One region of the Amycolatopsis sp. NPDC054798 genome, then DNA from elsewhere that is predicted to be linked to it. Evidence: riboswitches for the same ligand, from Rfam matches in the RefSeq annotation. Region 1 holds a riboswitch; the other holds the start of a gene.
What was found. A riboswitch is a leader RNA that binds a small molecule or an ion and turns the genes downstream of it on or off. The one in region 1 is predicted to bind ZMP and ZTP.

Region 2: another riboswitch for ZMP and ZTP. It lies ahead of ACWGIC_RS20715 (serine hydroxymethyltransferase); the one in region 1 lies ahead of folP (dihydropteroate synthase).

Annotation. Positions count from the first base shown of each region.
Region 1 covers NZ_JBSHAM010000010.1:131,678-138,945, forward strand. Annotated here, with positions in the region: gene ACWGIC_RS09370 (ArsB/NhaD family transporter) at 1-904, opposite strand, end outside; gene ACWGIC_RS09375 (CBS domain-containing protein) at 936-1,382, opposite strand; gene ACWGIC_RS09380 (cation:proton antiporter) at 1,422-2,657, opposite strand; gene ACWGIC_RS09385 (threonine ammonia-lyase) at 2,854-3,822, opposite strand; ZMP/ZTP riboswitch at 3,879-3,972, shown strand; gene folP (dihydropteroate synthase) at 4,045-4,836, shown strand; gene ACWGIC_RS09395 (acyltransferase family protein) at 4,830-5,924, opposite strand; gene ACWGIC_RS09400 (CPBP family intramembrane glutamic endopeptidase) at 5,962-6,699, shown strand; gene ACWGIC_RS09405 (carbamate kinase) at 6,709-7,268, opposite strand, start outside.
Region 2 covers NZ_JBSHAM010000031.1:68,002-75,269, reverse strand. Annotated here, with positions in the region: gene ACWGIC_RS20730 (MDR family MFS transporter) at 1-1,269, opposite strand, end outside; gene ACWGIC_RS20725 (YciI family protein) at 1,475-1,882, shown strand; gene ACWGIC_RS20720 (RNA polymerase sigma factor) at 1,879-3,015, shown strand; gene ACWGIC_RS20715 (serine hydroxymethyltransferase) at 3,056-4,324, opposite strand; ZMP/ZTP riboswitch at 4,346-4,433, opposite strand; gene ACWGIC_RS20710 (gamma carbonic anhydrase family protein) at 4,492-5,010, opposite strand; gene ACWGIC_RS20705 (TetR/AcrR family transcriptional regulator) at 5,030-5,617, opposite strand; gene ACWGIC_RS20700 (GreA/GreB family elongation factor) at 5,740-6,198, shown strand; gene ACWGIC_RS20695 (hypothetical protein) at 6,249-6,695, opposite strand; gene ACWGIC_RS20690 (SDR family NAD(P)-dependent oxidoreductase) at 6,801-7,268, opposite strand, start outside.

The sequences.
Region 1 (7,268 bases):
AGTCGATCACCCCGGTTTTGACCAGCGCCCCGATCATGATGAACAGCCCGGCGAAGAACAGCAGGGTTTCCCATTCGACGCCGTCCAAGTACTGCTTCGGCGGGGTGCCCGAGAGCAGCACCAGCAGGCCCGCGCCGAGCAGCGCGACCACCGACGGGTCCAGGTGCACCACCGAATGCAGCACGAATCCGGCGAACACCAGCAGGAGCACTGCCCCGGACTTGACCAGCAGCTTCGGCTGCCGGATCGCTTCGCGTTCGTTGAGCGCCATGACGTCGGCGACGCGTTGCGGGTCCACAGTGAACGAACCGCGGAACAACCACGGCAGCACCAGGCACAGCACGACGAGTTCGAGCGCGACGATCGGCGCGAGATTGACCAGGAAGTCGTTGAACGCCAGCCCCGCACGGCTGCCGATGATGATGTTCGGCGGGTCGCCGATCAGGGTCGCGGTGCCGCCGATGTTGGACGCCAGCACCTCCGCGATCAGGAACGGGACGGGGTTGATGTCGAGCCGGTCGCACACCAGCAGCGTCACCGGCGCGATCAGCAGCACCGTGGTGACGTTGTCCAGGAATGCCGAGGCCACCGCGGTGATCAGCACCAGCAGCAGCATGATCCGCAGCGGCGACCCCTTGGCGCGTTTGGCCGCCCAGATCGCGACGAACTCGAACACGCCGGTGCGGCGCAGGATCCCGACGATGATCATCATGCCGAGCAGCAGGAACAGCACGTTCCAGTCGACGCCGGTGTCCTCGGAGAAGAACGCGTCGCCCGACCCGCTCACCCCGGTCGCGAGCACCACGCCCGCCCCGGCCAGCGCGGCGGTCATCTTCGGGATCTTCTCGGTCGCGATGAACACGTAGGCGACCACGAACACGACGACCGCGATGACCGTGCTCACCGGCGGACCGCCCGGACCAGTCCCGGCCGGGTCAGCGAGGCGTCAGCGCGTGCTCCAGCAGCCGCGACGCGGACACCACGCCGAGCAGCGTCCGGTCCCGCATGACCGCCACCAGCGGGCACCGCAGCCGGGCCATCGTCGCGGCGAGCTCCACGATCGTGTCGTCGCCGTCGACCCTCGGCAATTCGCGTGGTTCGTCCGGCAGCAGTTCCCGCACGGTCCGCCCGCCGAGCTTGTCCGCGATCCGGTCCGCCATCGACTCGCTGAGCACCCCGGCCAGCGACGGATCGTCGCGTACGTAGGGCGGCACCAGGAACTGCACCACGTCCGAGGCGGGCAGCACGGTGTGCGGGCACCCGGACGCTTCCGTCACCACCAGGCCGGGCAACCGGTGCTCGGCCAGCAGACGCGCGGCCTCCAGTGCGTCCGAATCGAGGTCGACGACCGGGAACTCCTCGGCCAGCTCCGCTGCGCGCATCCCCCCAGGCTACGGCGAGCCGGGCGGTTTTGCCGGGACTCATGAATTCTTTCCTTTCTCTTTGCGGCCGGCGTCCGGGTTCTCCGTTTTCTCCGGACGGCCGGTGGGCAGGTTGTCCGGCGGCTCCACGCGCAGCAGCTTCGCGATCGGCACGTCGGTCGAGGAATGGAGCACGATCGACAGCGCGATCGTCACCGCGACCAGGTCGAACACCAGCTCGCTGTCGGCGATTCCGGACTGCAGCGCCAGCAGCCCGTACACCACCGACGCGAACCCCTTCGGCCCGAACCACGCGGCCGTCGCCCGTTCCCGCCCCGACATCGGGGTCCGCAGCAGCGACAACGCCAGCGCCGCGGGACGCACCAGGACGATGGCCAGCACCGCGAGCACCCACGCCCCGGCGCTCAGGTGCGACAGCCGGTCCGGCGTGATCAGCGCGCCGAACACCAGCAGAGCGGCGAACTTCGTGATCTCCGAAAGCAGATCGCCCAACGGCTCGAAATGCTCGGCCGCCGTCTTGTCCACAGTGGCCAGCGTGGAACCCGCCGCGAAGGCAGCCAGGTACGGGTTGGCGTGCGTCAGGTGGCACGCCGCGTAAAGCAGCACCGCGACCGCCAGCGGGCCGAGCGCCTGCAGCCGCGGCTCGGCGGTCAGCACCCGCAGCCGCCAGGCGAACGCGACCAGCGCCGGAATCGCGATGCCCAGCACCAATCCCAGCACCAGCTCGAAGGCGACGGCGCCCAGGTCCGACGACGTGTTCGTCGCGGTGGCCAGGAAGATCAGCACGAACGGCAGCGCGAGCCCGTCGTTCAGCCCGGACTCCACATTGAGCAGCCGCCGCAGCCGCAACGGCACGTCGTCCCGGCCCACGATCGCCGCGGCGAACACCGGATCGGTCGGCGAGAGAATCGCGCCCAGCAGCAGCGACGTCGGCCAGTCCAGCCCGACCAGGAAGTGTGCCGGCACCGCGATGCCCACCATGGTCAGCGGCATCCCCAGCCCGAGCGCCCGCCCGGACAGCCGCCAGTTCTCCCGCAACGCCGGGACATTCGCCCGCTGGCCGTCGGTGAACAGCACGGTGAACAACGCGATGTCCGCGAGCGAGGTGACCAGCGGGTCGCGCGGCGCGATGTGGATCAGCCCGAAACCGCCGTCGCCCAGCAGCGCACCGGCGAGCAGGAACAGCAGCGCGGTCGACAGCACCGTGCGCGCGGCCACGCCCGAGAGCGACACGCTGACCAGCAACACCACGCCGAACGCCAGCACCAGCGCCATCGGACTCCCCCGGGGTCGGTTCGCCCGCCCGCCGCCCGGCTGGGCACGAGCAGGCCGACCAGACTTCCCGGCACTCCACGCGTAAAGATGCCGCAAAGAACCGCCCCGGGCAAACCGGGGGAGATTTCGCGAGAGCCGTGGCTCCGGGAGCCGGTGATTCAGCGGGTCATGGCCGCCCGGGCACGTCCTCGCGGGCTCAATCCCGGGCTCCGACCCAGCGGCGATAGGCGGCGGCGTCGACGTTGCTTCCGCAGACGACGGTGGCCACGTGCCGTCCGGCAAAGCGGTCGCGGTCTTCGAGAATCGCCGCGATCCCGAGCGCGGCCGACGGTTCGACGACGAGGCCGGCGCGGTCGAGGAGCAGCCGCATGCCGGCGATGATCGACGCCTCCCGGACCAGGACGGCGTCGTCCGAGACCAGCAGCAGGTCGTTCAGCACCGCCGGGATCGGTCGCCGGCCCGCGACGCCGTCGGCGATGGTGTCGGTCGCGTCGGTCGTGACCACGCGGCGTTGCCGCCAGGAGTACGTCATGGCCGGTGCGCCCAGCGGCTGCACACAAATCACCTCGGTCCCGGGCGCGCACGCCTTGAGCACGTGGCCGATCCCGGTGGCCATCGCTCCTCCGCCCAGTGCGATCAGGACGGCGTCGAACGAGGACGCGGCGTCCGCCAGTTCGAGACCGATCGTCCCCGCGCCCTCGCAGGTCTCGATGTCCAGGCTGTCTTCGACCAGCCGGATGCCGTCGTGCCGCGCGATAGCCGCTGCTCGCTCGCGAGCCTCTTCGAAGTCGCCGTCCACCAGCTCCAGCCGGGCGTCCAGCGCACGGATGCGATCGAGCTTCGCCGCAGGCGCGAACCGGGACGCCACCACGGCGACCTCGAGTCCCCGGCGACGCCCGGACCAGGCCAGAGCCTGCCCGAGGTTGCCCGCGCTGGCGCACACGGCGGCTGGCGAGCCGGAACCGGCAAGCAGGCTGGCGACCACCTCGGTACCGCGACCTTTGAAGCTCCGGACCGGATTCGCCGTTTCGAGCTTGATGCTCACCGCGCATCCGAGGTCCGGCTCCATCGCCTCGCAGCGGTACAGCGGAGTGTCGAGGAAAACCGGGTCGATCAGCTGGCGAGCCGCCCGGATCCGGGCGGTGTCGAGGCGCGTCCCTTGCACGGCCGAGCAGCGTAGCCGCTTGGCCGTGGCTGTCCCGCGAAGTCGTTGATAAAATCCGGGCGAGCCGTTACTGGCGTATCGAGATGGATCTGACCATCGGGAAGCGGCTCCGTCCCTCGGGACGTCGTGCCGCGCGCCTGGGCCTCTGGAATCGGCCTGGGAGGCGCGACTGTGGCACAGCATCCGGATTCCTCGCCGCCGCTTCGCCGCGAGCGGCCCCGGTTGATCGGGATCGTCAACCTCACCGCCGACTCGTTCTCCGACGGCGGCCGATATCTGGCCGCCGAAGACGCGGTGGCGCATGCCCGGCGGTTGTTCGCGGAAGGCGCCGACATCATCGAACTCGGCCCGGCGGCGAGCCATCCGGACGCGCAGCCGGTAACCGCGGACGAGGAGATCCGGCGGCTGGCCGACGTCCTGGCCGAGCTGGTCGCGGCCGGCATCCCGGTGTCGGTCGATTCTTTCCGGCCCGAGACCCAGCTTTTCGCCGCCGCGCACGGAGCCGCCTATCTCAACGACATCCAGGGTTTTCCCGATCCCAGCCGGTACCGGGACCTGGCCGGCCTCGGCTGCCGGTTGATCGTCATGCATTCGGTGCAGCGCGAAGGACCGGCCACCAGGGTCGAGACCTCCGCGGAAACGGTGTGGGCCGGCCTCGGGCGATTCTTCCACGAACGGTTGACCGCGCTCCGGGCCGCGGGCATCGACCGGGAACGGCTGATCGTCGACCCCGGGCTCGGCTACTTCCTGGGACGGACTCCGGAGCCGTCGATAGCGGTCCTGGACCGGCTCGCCGCGCTCAAGGCCCGGTTCGGCCTGCCGGTCCTGGTCTCGCCCTCCCGCAAGTCGTTCCTGCGGACGCTCACCGGGCGTGGTCTCGACCGGATCGGACCCGCCAGCCTGGCGGCGGAACTCTGCGCCGCCAGCCGCGGCGCCGATTTCCTTCGCACTCACGATGTCGCCGCCATCAGTGACGCCCTCACCGTTTTCCAGGCGCTGTACGAGACCTATTGACTCGCCGCCCGGTGCGCCGCCTGCCGCCGCCCGAAGAACACGATCAGCGGAACCGTGAACAACAGCGGCCCCAGAATCGCCAGCGGCCGTTCGGCCCACCAGATCCAATCCGGCGCGCGATCGTCGGCCAGCTGGCGGTCGAACCCGAAGTACACGACCGCCCGCGCCAGGGCCATTCCGGTGGTGTGGAAGAGAAACAACGGCAACGCGAACCGGGTGAACACCGCGGTCGCCCGCTGCCAGCGCGGCCGGGCGAGCCTGCGTTCGACGGCCGGGCGCAGCACCTCGCACAGCCCGATCTGGAAGACCAGCAGCGCGACGATGACGAACGTCGGCGGCGACATGTTCGACATCCGCTCCCCCGGGACTCCCACCATCGATCCGGGATACAAGCCCGACAGCACCAGTCCGGCGAGCGCGAACAGCCCGGCCCACATCAGCACCGCGGCAGTGCGCCGGCCCGCTTCGGCGATGCGGTGGTGGAAGAACCCGGCCTGATAAGCCAGCCCCCACACCGCGGCCACGTTGACCCAGCTCACCTCCGTCCAGCCGAAGCGCAGCCGCAGCACGTCGACGAGCAGGGCGGCGCCGCCGAGCCAGACCAGTACGAGCACGTCGAACCGCTCGTGCAGCCACGCCATGACCGGCAGCAGGAGCAGCAGTCCGACGTACACCGCGAGGAACCACAGCGGGCTGAGGATCAGCATCACCGTGCCGCCGATCCACCGCACGCCGAGCGTCTCGGCCAGCACGATCCCGAGCGCGGCCCAGAGCAGGATCAGCACGCCGGCCGGCGCCACCAGTTCCTTGACGTGGTGCCAGACATACGACCGCCGCGACTGTCCGTTCGCGCGGGCGCGCTGCCAGGACGCGAGGTGGACTGAGCCGCCGACGTAGAAGAACACCGGCAGCACCTGCAAGAACCAGGTGAGGACCCACAGCCCCCGGAAGTACGCGAGCGGGTTCGTGGGCTGCGGGCCGGTCGGCGTCCAGTGCAGGATCGTGAAAGCCCAGTGCCACAGCACGACGACGACCAGGCTGACCGCGCGCAGGAAGTCCAGATACGGTTCGCGTTCCTTGGTCGTCATCGCCATTGTCCCTTTCCGGGGGCACACTGGAATGACGATGTCTGCTACCGCTGTTGTCCCGAAACTGCCGGAAGTCACTCCTTTCCGGCGTCGTGCTCTTGCCGTGCTGCCCGCGGTCCTGCTGCTGGCGACGGCCACCGTGCTGGCCAACCGGGTGCTGCCCGGCTGGGCCTACCCCGTCTGCGGCGCGGTCACCGCTGCCGCGCTCCTGTTTCTCGCCCGCTTCGCCGGCGTCCGCTGGGCCGAGATCGGGTTCAGCCGCGAGCACGCGCGCCGGATGCTGTGGTTCGGTCTCGGCGGCTTCGCGGTCGTGGCGTTCGGTTTCGGTCTGGCCGCCGCGATCCCGGCGCTGCGCGTGCTGTTCCACGACGGCCGGATCGGTTCGCCGGGCTTCGGGCAGCTGATGTGGCTCGCGCTGGTGCGGATCCCGCTCGGCACCGTGCTGGTCGAGGAAATCGCGTTCCGCGGCGTGCTCCCGGCCCTGCTGGGAGCGGGCGAGCGCTGGCGCTGGTGGCCCGTGCTCGGCGCGTCCGCGCTGTTCGGGCTCTGGCATTTGCTGCCCTCGCTCGCCCTCACCCAGAACGCGGCCGTGCACCAGACGGTCGGCGGTCTGCCGCTCGCGATGATCTCGGTGCTGGCGATGGCCGCCGCGGCCGGGGCCGGCGTGTTCCTCTGCTGGTGGCGCTACACCGGCCGCGGGCTGCTCGCCCCGATGCTGGTGCACCTGGCCACCAACTCCGGCGGGCTGGTGCTCGCCTGGGCGCTCGTCAGCTGACTCCGCGCCTCACGCGCGGACGATCGTCCCGGCCGTTCCCGCCACCAGCTCGCCCGCCGCGGTCAGCCTGCCGATCGCGGCGAACTTCCCGCCGTTCTCGACGAACCGGCAGGCGGCGTCGACCTTCGGCCCCATCGAGCCGGCCGGGAAACGCCGGGAACGCAGCTCGCGGCTGCTGACCTCCCGGATCGGCCGGGCCCTCGGCGTGCCGTAATCGTCTTGCACCGCCTCGACATCGGTCAGCAGCACCAGCGCGTCGGCCCCGATCTCGCGCGCGACCAGCGCTGCGGTCAGATCCTTGTCCACGACCGCTTCGACGCCTTCCAAACCCTGGCCCGTGGCAGCGACCGGGATCCCGCCGCCGCCCGCGCACACGACGATCGCACCGGCTTCCATCAGGGTCTTCACGAAGGGCAGCTCGATCAGCTCGACCGGTTCCGGCGACGGCACCACCCGTCGCCACGAGGAGCCGTCCGGCCGCACGTCCCAGCCGCGCTCGGCGGCAAGCCGCTCGGCTGTCGCACGGTCGTACACCGGGCCGACGAACTTGGCCGGGTTCGCGAATGCCG
Region 2 (7,268 bases), on a different contig from region 1:
GCCGATCTGCCGGAAGAACGTGACCGACGAGGTCGCGACGCCGATGTCCCGGGGCGAGACGTCGTTCGTGGCGGCCAGGGTCAGCGTCTGCATGGTCGAGCCGAGGCCCAGTCCGAGCACGAACGCGATGGCCATGACCACGCCGAGCGCGGTGTCGACGCCGATCATCGAGAACGAGTACACCGCCGCGGCCATCAGGCCGAGACCGGCGACCGCGAAGCCCTTGTACCGGCCGGTGCGGGCGATGACCTTCCCGCTGCCGAGGCTCGCGACCATGATCCCCAGGGTGAGCGGCAGCATTTGCAGCCCCGCCTGGGTCGGCGTCGCGCCCTTCACGATCTGCAGGTACAGCGGCAGCGACATCATCGCGCCGAACATCCCGATGCCCTGGATCACGGTGACCATCGTCGACACCCGGAACACCGAGTTGCCGAACAGCCGCAGCGGCAGCAGGGCGGCGTCGCCCATCCGGCGTTCCTGCAGGATGAACAGGGCCACGCCGAGCGCGCCGACCAGGTACATCGCCAGCGACGCGGGCGAACCCCATCCCCATTCGCGGCCCTGCTCGGCGACGAGCAGCAGCGGCACGAGGCCCAGCGTCAGCGCGCCGGCTCCGAGGAAGTCGACCTTCTGGTTCACGCGGGTGTGCGGGAGGTTCAGCACCTTGGTCACCACGACCAGCGCGGCGAGCGCGATCGGGACGTTCACCATGAACACCCAGCGCCAGCCGGTGAGGCCGGCGAACGAGTCGAGTCCGGCGAAGAACCCGCCGACGACCGGGCCGGCGACGCTCGAAACGCCGAACACGGCCATGAAGTAGCCCTGGTAGCGGCTGCGTTCCCGCGGCGAGGTGATGTCGGTGATGATCGCCAGCGCGAGCGACATCAGGCCGCCGGCACCGAGGCCCTGGAACGCGCGGAACGCGGCCAGTTCGTACATCGATCCGGCCATCGCGCTCGCCAGCGAACCGGCGAGGAACAGCGAGATCGCGGTCAGGTACATCGGCTTGCGGCCGAAGAGGTCGGACAGTTTGCCGTACAGCGGCGTGGAAAGCGTCGCGGTGATCAGGTAGGCGGTGGTGGCCCAGGCCTGCAGGCTCTGTCCGTGCAGTTCGTCGGCGATGGTCTTCATCGCCGAGGACACGATGGTCTGGTCGAGGGCCGCCAGGAACATGCCGAGCATCAGTCCGGACAGAACTGTGAGGATCTGCCGGTGTGAAAGCCGTCCGTTCGTGGTGGCGCCCCCTTCCGCAGTGGCGGTGTCGCTCATGGTGGTCTCCCTCAGTGCCGGGGTAGTTGCTTGTATCTCTCAACTACTTGCTCGCCACAACTGTTCCCGAAAAACTTGCATTCATCAACCAAATATCATGTGACGCTAATCTCTCGCCGGGCGATGTCGAGAACGGGCGGGCGGCTCCGTCCCTGGCGCGAACGTGGCCGACAACGAGTCGCCACCAGCACGGAGGAGAACCACAATGGCCAAGTACCTGCTGCTCAAGCACTACCGCGGCGCGCCGGCTTCGGTGAACAACGTCCCGATGGACCAGTGGACGCCCGAAGAGGTCACCGCCCACATCCAGTACATGCGCGACTTCGCGAAGCGGCTCGAAGAGACCGGTGAGTTCGTCAGCGAGCAGGCGCTGTCCTCGGAAGGGACGTGGGTCCGCTTCGACGGGGAGGGCCGCCCGCCGGTCACCGACGGCCCGTTCGCCGAGACCAAGGACGTCATCGCGGGCTGGATGATCATCGACGTCGACAGCTACGAGCGCGCGCTCGAACTGGCCGGCGAGCTGTCCGCGGCTCCCGGCGCGGGCGGCAAGCCGATCCACGAATGGCTCGAGCTGCGCCCTTGCTACGGCGTCGAGCCCTCGGTCACCGAATGAACGAGGAGTTGCTGCGGGAACTCGTGCCCGCGGTGATCGGCATCCTCGTCCGGCGCGGAGCGGACTTCGCGTCGGCCGAGGATGCTGTGCAGGAAGCGCTGATCCGCGCGCTGGACGCGTGGCGGGACGATCCGCCACGCGACCCCAAGGCGTGGCTCATCGCGGCCGCGTGGCGCCGGTTCCTCGACGCCACGCGGTCGGAATCCTCGCGCCGGGGCCGGGAAGTGGCGATGGACGCCGAGCCGCAGCCCGGTCCGGCGTCCGCCGTGGACGATTCGCTCCAGCTCTACTTCCTGTGCGCACACCCGTCTTTGACGCCGTCGTCGGCCGTCGCGCTCACCTTGCGCGCGGTCGGCGGGCTGACCACGAAGCAGATCGCGCAGGCGTACCTGGTGCCGGAAGCGACTATGGCGCAACGGATCAGCCGGGCGAAGAAGACCGTGTCCAGCGTGCGGTTCGACGCGCCCGGAGACGTCGCGACCGTGCTGCGCGTGCTGTATCTGGTCTTCAACGAGGGCTACTCCGGCGAACTCGACCTCGCCGCCGAAGCCATCCGGCTGACCCGGCAGCTCGCGGCGGGGTTCGACCATCCGGAGGTGGCCGGCCTGCTCGCGTTGATGCTGCTGCACCACGCGCGCCGGGCCGCGCGGACGAAGCCGGACGGAAGCCTCGTGCCGCTCGCCGACCAGGACCGCAGCGCTTGGGACACCCGGCTGATCGCGGAGGGCGTCGACATCCTGCAGGCGGCTTTGGCCCGCGACCGGCTCGGGGAGTACCAGGCCCAGGCCGCGATCGCCGCGCTGCACGCCGACGCCCTCGCCGCGGAGGAAACCGACTGGGTGCAGATCGTCGAGTGGTACGACGAACTTCTCGCGCTGACCGACAGCCCGATCGTCCGGCTGAACCGGGCGGTCGCGGTCGGCGAGGCGGACGGACCTCGTGCCGGGTTGAAGGCGCTCGCGGAGTTGGACGACAAACTGCCTCGGCATGCCGCAGTGGCGGCGTATTTGCATGAGCGGGACGGAGACCTCGGCACAGCTGCGCGGCTGTATCGGGAGGCGGCGGAGAAGGCACCCAACGTGGCCGAGCGCAATCACCTGATCAGTCAGGCAGCGCGGCTTAACAACTCGTGAGTGGCGAAGCCGGTTCTAACCGGCTTCGCCACTCACGACGTCACTCGGCGTAGCCCGGGATCGGGAACGGCTGCAGGAACTCGCGGATCTCCGCCGCGATGGCGTCCAGCGCGCCGTCCTGCTGCGCGGCCGCGGAGGTCACCGTCCGGTCGATCCAGTCCGCGACCTGCACTTGGTGCTCGGGCTTGAGCCCGCGCGTGGTGATCGCCGACGTGCCGAGCCGGATGCCGGACGGGTCGAACGGCTTGCGCGGGTCGAACGGCACGGTGTTGTAGTTCAGCTCGATGCCCGCGCGGTCCAGCGCCTGCGCGGCGGGCTTGCCGGGCACCGCTTTATTGGTCAGGTCGATCAGCAGCAGGTGGTTGTCCGTGCCGCCGGAGACGAGGTCGTAGCCCCGCTCGACCAGCGCTTCGGCCAGCGCCTTGGCGTTCGCGACGATCGTGTGCGCGTACTCGGAGAACGACGGCTGCTGGGCCTCCCCCAGCGCGACCGCGATGGCGGCCGTCGTGTGGTTGTGCGGACCGCCCTGCAGGCCGGGGAACACCGCCTTGTCGACGGCCTTGGCGTGCTCGGCGTCGGACATGATCATCGCGCCGCGCGGACCGCGGAGGGTCTTGTGCGTGGTCGTGGTGATGACCTGCGCGTGGCCGACCGGCGACGGGTGCGCGCCGCCCGCGATCAGGCCGGCGATGTGCGCGATGTCGGCGACCAGCACCGCGCCGACCTCGCGGGCGATCTCGGCGAACGCCGGGAAGTCGATGGTGCGCGGAATGGCCGTGCCGCCGGCGAAGATCAGCTTCGGCCGGTGCTGGCGGGCGAGGTCGCGGACCTGGTCGAGGTCGACGCGGCCGGTTTCCTTCCGGACGCCGTAGCGGACTGGCGTGAACCACTTGCCGGTGGCGGACACGCTCCAGCCGTGCGTGAGGTGGCCGCCGTCGGGCAGCGCCATGCCGAGCACGGTGTCGCCGGGCTTGGCGAACGCCAGGTACACCGCGAGGTTGGCCGGAGAACCGGAGTACGGCTGGACGTTCGCGTGGTCGACGCCGAACACGGCCTTCGCGCGCTCGATCGCCACCTGCTCGACCTGGTCGATGAACTGCTGGCCCTCGTAATAGCGCTTGCCGGCGTAGCCCTCGGAGTACTTGTTGGTGAGCACGCTGCCGGTGGCTTCGAGCACCGCCTGCGAAACATAGTTCTCGGACGCGATCAGGCGGATCTTGTCGTGCTGGCGTTTCGCCTCGTCCTCGACCAGACCGGCGATCTGCGGATCCGCCGCGGACAGTGCGGACAGGGCGGGCTGGTGTGTCATGGCGTACTCCGGCTCTGCAGTGGCCCTCACCCAGGCGCGCGGTGCCGGCCTCGTCGTCGCTCCCCGGTGGTGCTCCACCTCTTGAATAGCGCCAGTCGCTGCTGCGTGACGCAGTTTAGTGCACTCCGCCAAGGGCGTCCGGGCAGCGGGAACGGACGGGAGACGGCTCAGACCTGCTCGAGGCCGCCGCGGTGCCGCCGCGCGAGTTCCTGGTAGACCGCCGCGTTGTGCTCGACCCACAGCCGCGCGGAATCGGTGAGTTCCACGAACTTCTTCGCCGGGCTGCCCATCGCGATCGTCTCCGCCGGGACCTCGGTGCCGGGCGTGACCGTCGATCCCGCGGCGACGAACGCGCGCGGTCCGATCACCGCGCGGTCGAGCACCGTGGAACCGTTGCCGATCAACGCCTGTTCGCCGACCGTGCAGTCGTGCACGAGGCACTGGTGCCCGACGGTCACGTTGCGGCCGACCTCGGTCGTCTCGGGCCCGGAGTGGATCACCGAGTTGTCCTGGATGTTCGCGCCCTCGCGGATGACGATCGGGCCGAAGTCCGCGCGGATCACCGCGCCGTACCAAACCGAAGCGTCCTTCTCGACGGTCACGTTGCCGATCAGGGTGGCGGTGGGGGCGATCCAGGCGTCCGGGTGGACCTGCGGGCTGACGCCGTCCAAGGAGAACAAAGGCATGCCAGGAGCCTAAGCGGCGTCAGCGGTATCCGGCGAAGCAGAGCGCCTCGATGTCGCCGCGGAGGCTGGCGGACGACCGCGGCCGGACCCGCTGCTGCACCACCGCGCCGAGCAGGTAGCTCAGCAGCGAGCGGGCGCGGGCGCGCGGATCGTCGACGCCGAGCGGGGCGAGGAGTTCGACGAGCAGTTCGGTGATCGAGGTGAGCATGGCGTCGATCGCCTGCGGATGCTGCGCGCGGCCCGCCGCGATCCAGTACTCGAACCAGAGGAACGCGCCGCGCGGATGGTCGGCGAATTCGGCGAGGTAGGCCTCGGTCACCGCGAAAAGCCGTTTGCGCGGGTCGGAGTGCTTGTCCGCGACCTTGCGCAGCTCCGCCACGAAAGTGTTGATGTGCGCGGCCATCGCCCGGTCGATGAGCACGTCGATGTCGGCGAAGTAGTAGTGGATCGCGCTCTTGGTGAGCGGTCCGGCCTCCGCGATCGCGCGTACCGTGCAGCCGGCGAGCCCTTCGCGGGCGAGGACCTTGCGAGCCGCCTCGACGATCAGCTCCTGCTTCTGCAACTGGTTGGGCGACAGCTGGGTGCTGCGGCCGGGCACGGCGGTCACGGTGATCCTCATTACGTTTGTCAGGACGGCAGCCCTGAATCCTAGGCCAGTCGTCCCAACGTCTTCCGGCGGGTGAAAAACCGGATTGGCCACCCCGGTCCGCGCAGCGGACAATGCCCGGCATGGTGATCTCAGGGGACAAGGGGCTCAGCGAGGCGGCGCGCCGTCAGCTGGAGAAGGAAATCGCGGACCTGCGCGCGCAACGGGAAGCGCTGTCGCCGCAGCCGGGCGAGCAGGAACGCACGGGGGACGCCGCCGACCAGGCGGACGTGATCGACCGCGCCGAGGCAGCGGCGCGACTGGACCGGCAGATCGCCGACGTCACCGCGAAGCTGGAGCACGGCGCGTACGACAGCTCGCTGCTTCCGGACGGCACGCGGGTTTCGCTGCGTTTTTCCGACGGTGACGAGGAAGAGTTCACCGTGGTGACCCTTCCCGGCGAGGACGCCGACGCGATCACGTCGGACAGCCCGCTCGGCCTCGCGCTGTCGAAGGCCAAGGCAGGCGAGGAAATCAGCTACCGCACCCCGCGCGGGCAAGCCACCGCGACGGTGCTGAAGCTGACCCCGCCCGCCAACTGACCACATAGGACAGACAGTGGCCGCCTCGGTTTTTCCGGGGCGGCCACTTGTTATTTGTCCGCGTTGGCCACGGTTTCGGCTTGGTATGCGTACACCCCGTCAGCCTCGACCGCGACGTGCCAGCCGTCGCAGTCCTTGTCCATTCGCTTGTGCTCGCCCGCAGGCCACCAGTCCGCGGTGAGCGTCGGAGCCTTCGCCTCGGCTTTTCCTGGCTTGCACAGGGACGGAAGCCCGGACGGACCCGGTTGATAGCGCAGAATCCGCTCCGAACCGGTGGTGCGGATCAGCTCGGTGACCGACTTCGCGTCGTCGGGCACCCACGAGGGAAGCCGGGCGTCCGGGTTGGCCTTGCCCTGCTTTCCGGTGTCATAGGAAACCGCCTTCACGTGGCCGTTCGACTTCTCCTCGAGCGAGGAGCCGAGGCCGCACGACGCGACCGTGGCCAGTGCCGCGATCCCGGCTCCGGCGAGTACCACCTTGTTCCACACGCTGTTCATGGCTTCCAGTCAACGGGGAGCGGCGCGTGCTGCCCTCGTTCTTCCGGCCCTTGCTGCTGGCCAGTCGGCCGACTCCGGTCCCTCGGATGAGTGAAATTCTCGCGCCTAGGGGACCTGGAGATCGGTGGCGTCGCGCTTGGTGTGCATCTCCCACAGCGTCTCCGCGATGCCGGCCGGGTCGATCTGCGGGAAGTCAACATTGGGCGCGATGGCGCCGGACAGCAGTGCCGCGTGGACCGCGCTTCCCTCGATCAGGGCTCCGATCTGAAGCGTCGCCGCGTGTACGCCGTCGGGTTCGATTTCCGCCGCCAGGCTCTGGAGGTAGTTGCGGGTCGCGGCCATCGCCGGGCCGATGCCGCTGAGACCGGGGGCGGGCTGGGTGGCCGAGACGCTCTGGCTGATCAGAATGCTGCCTTCGCCGCGGTCGCGAAGCTCTCCTAAAACTGCCTGGACCAGTGCGATCGGGGTGAGGAAATACAGGTCGAGGAGCCGCTGCATGACCGTCGCGGTCAAGTCAGCGGCGGGCGTGAACCCGTTCAGGTCCAAGGGCGCGTACAAGACCACGTCGATCCG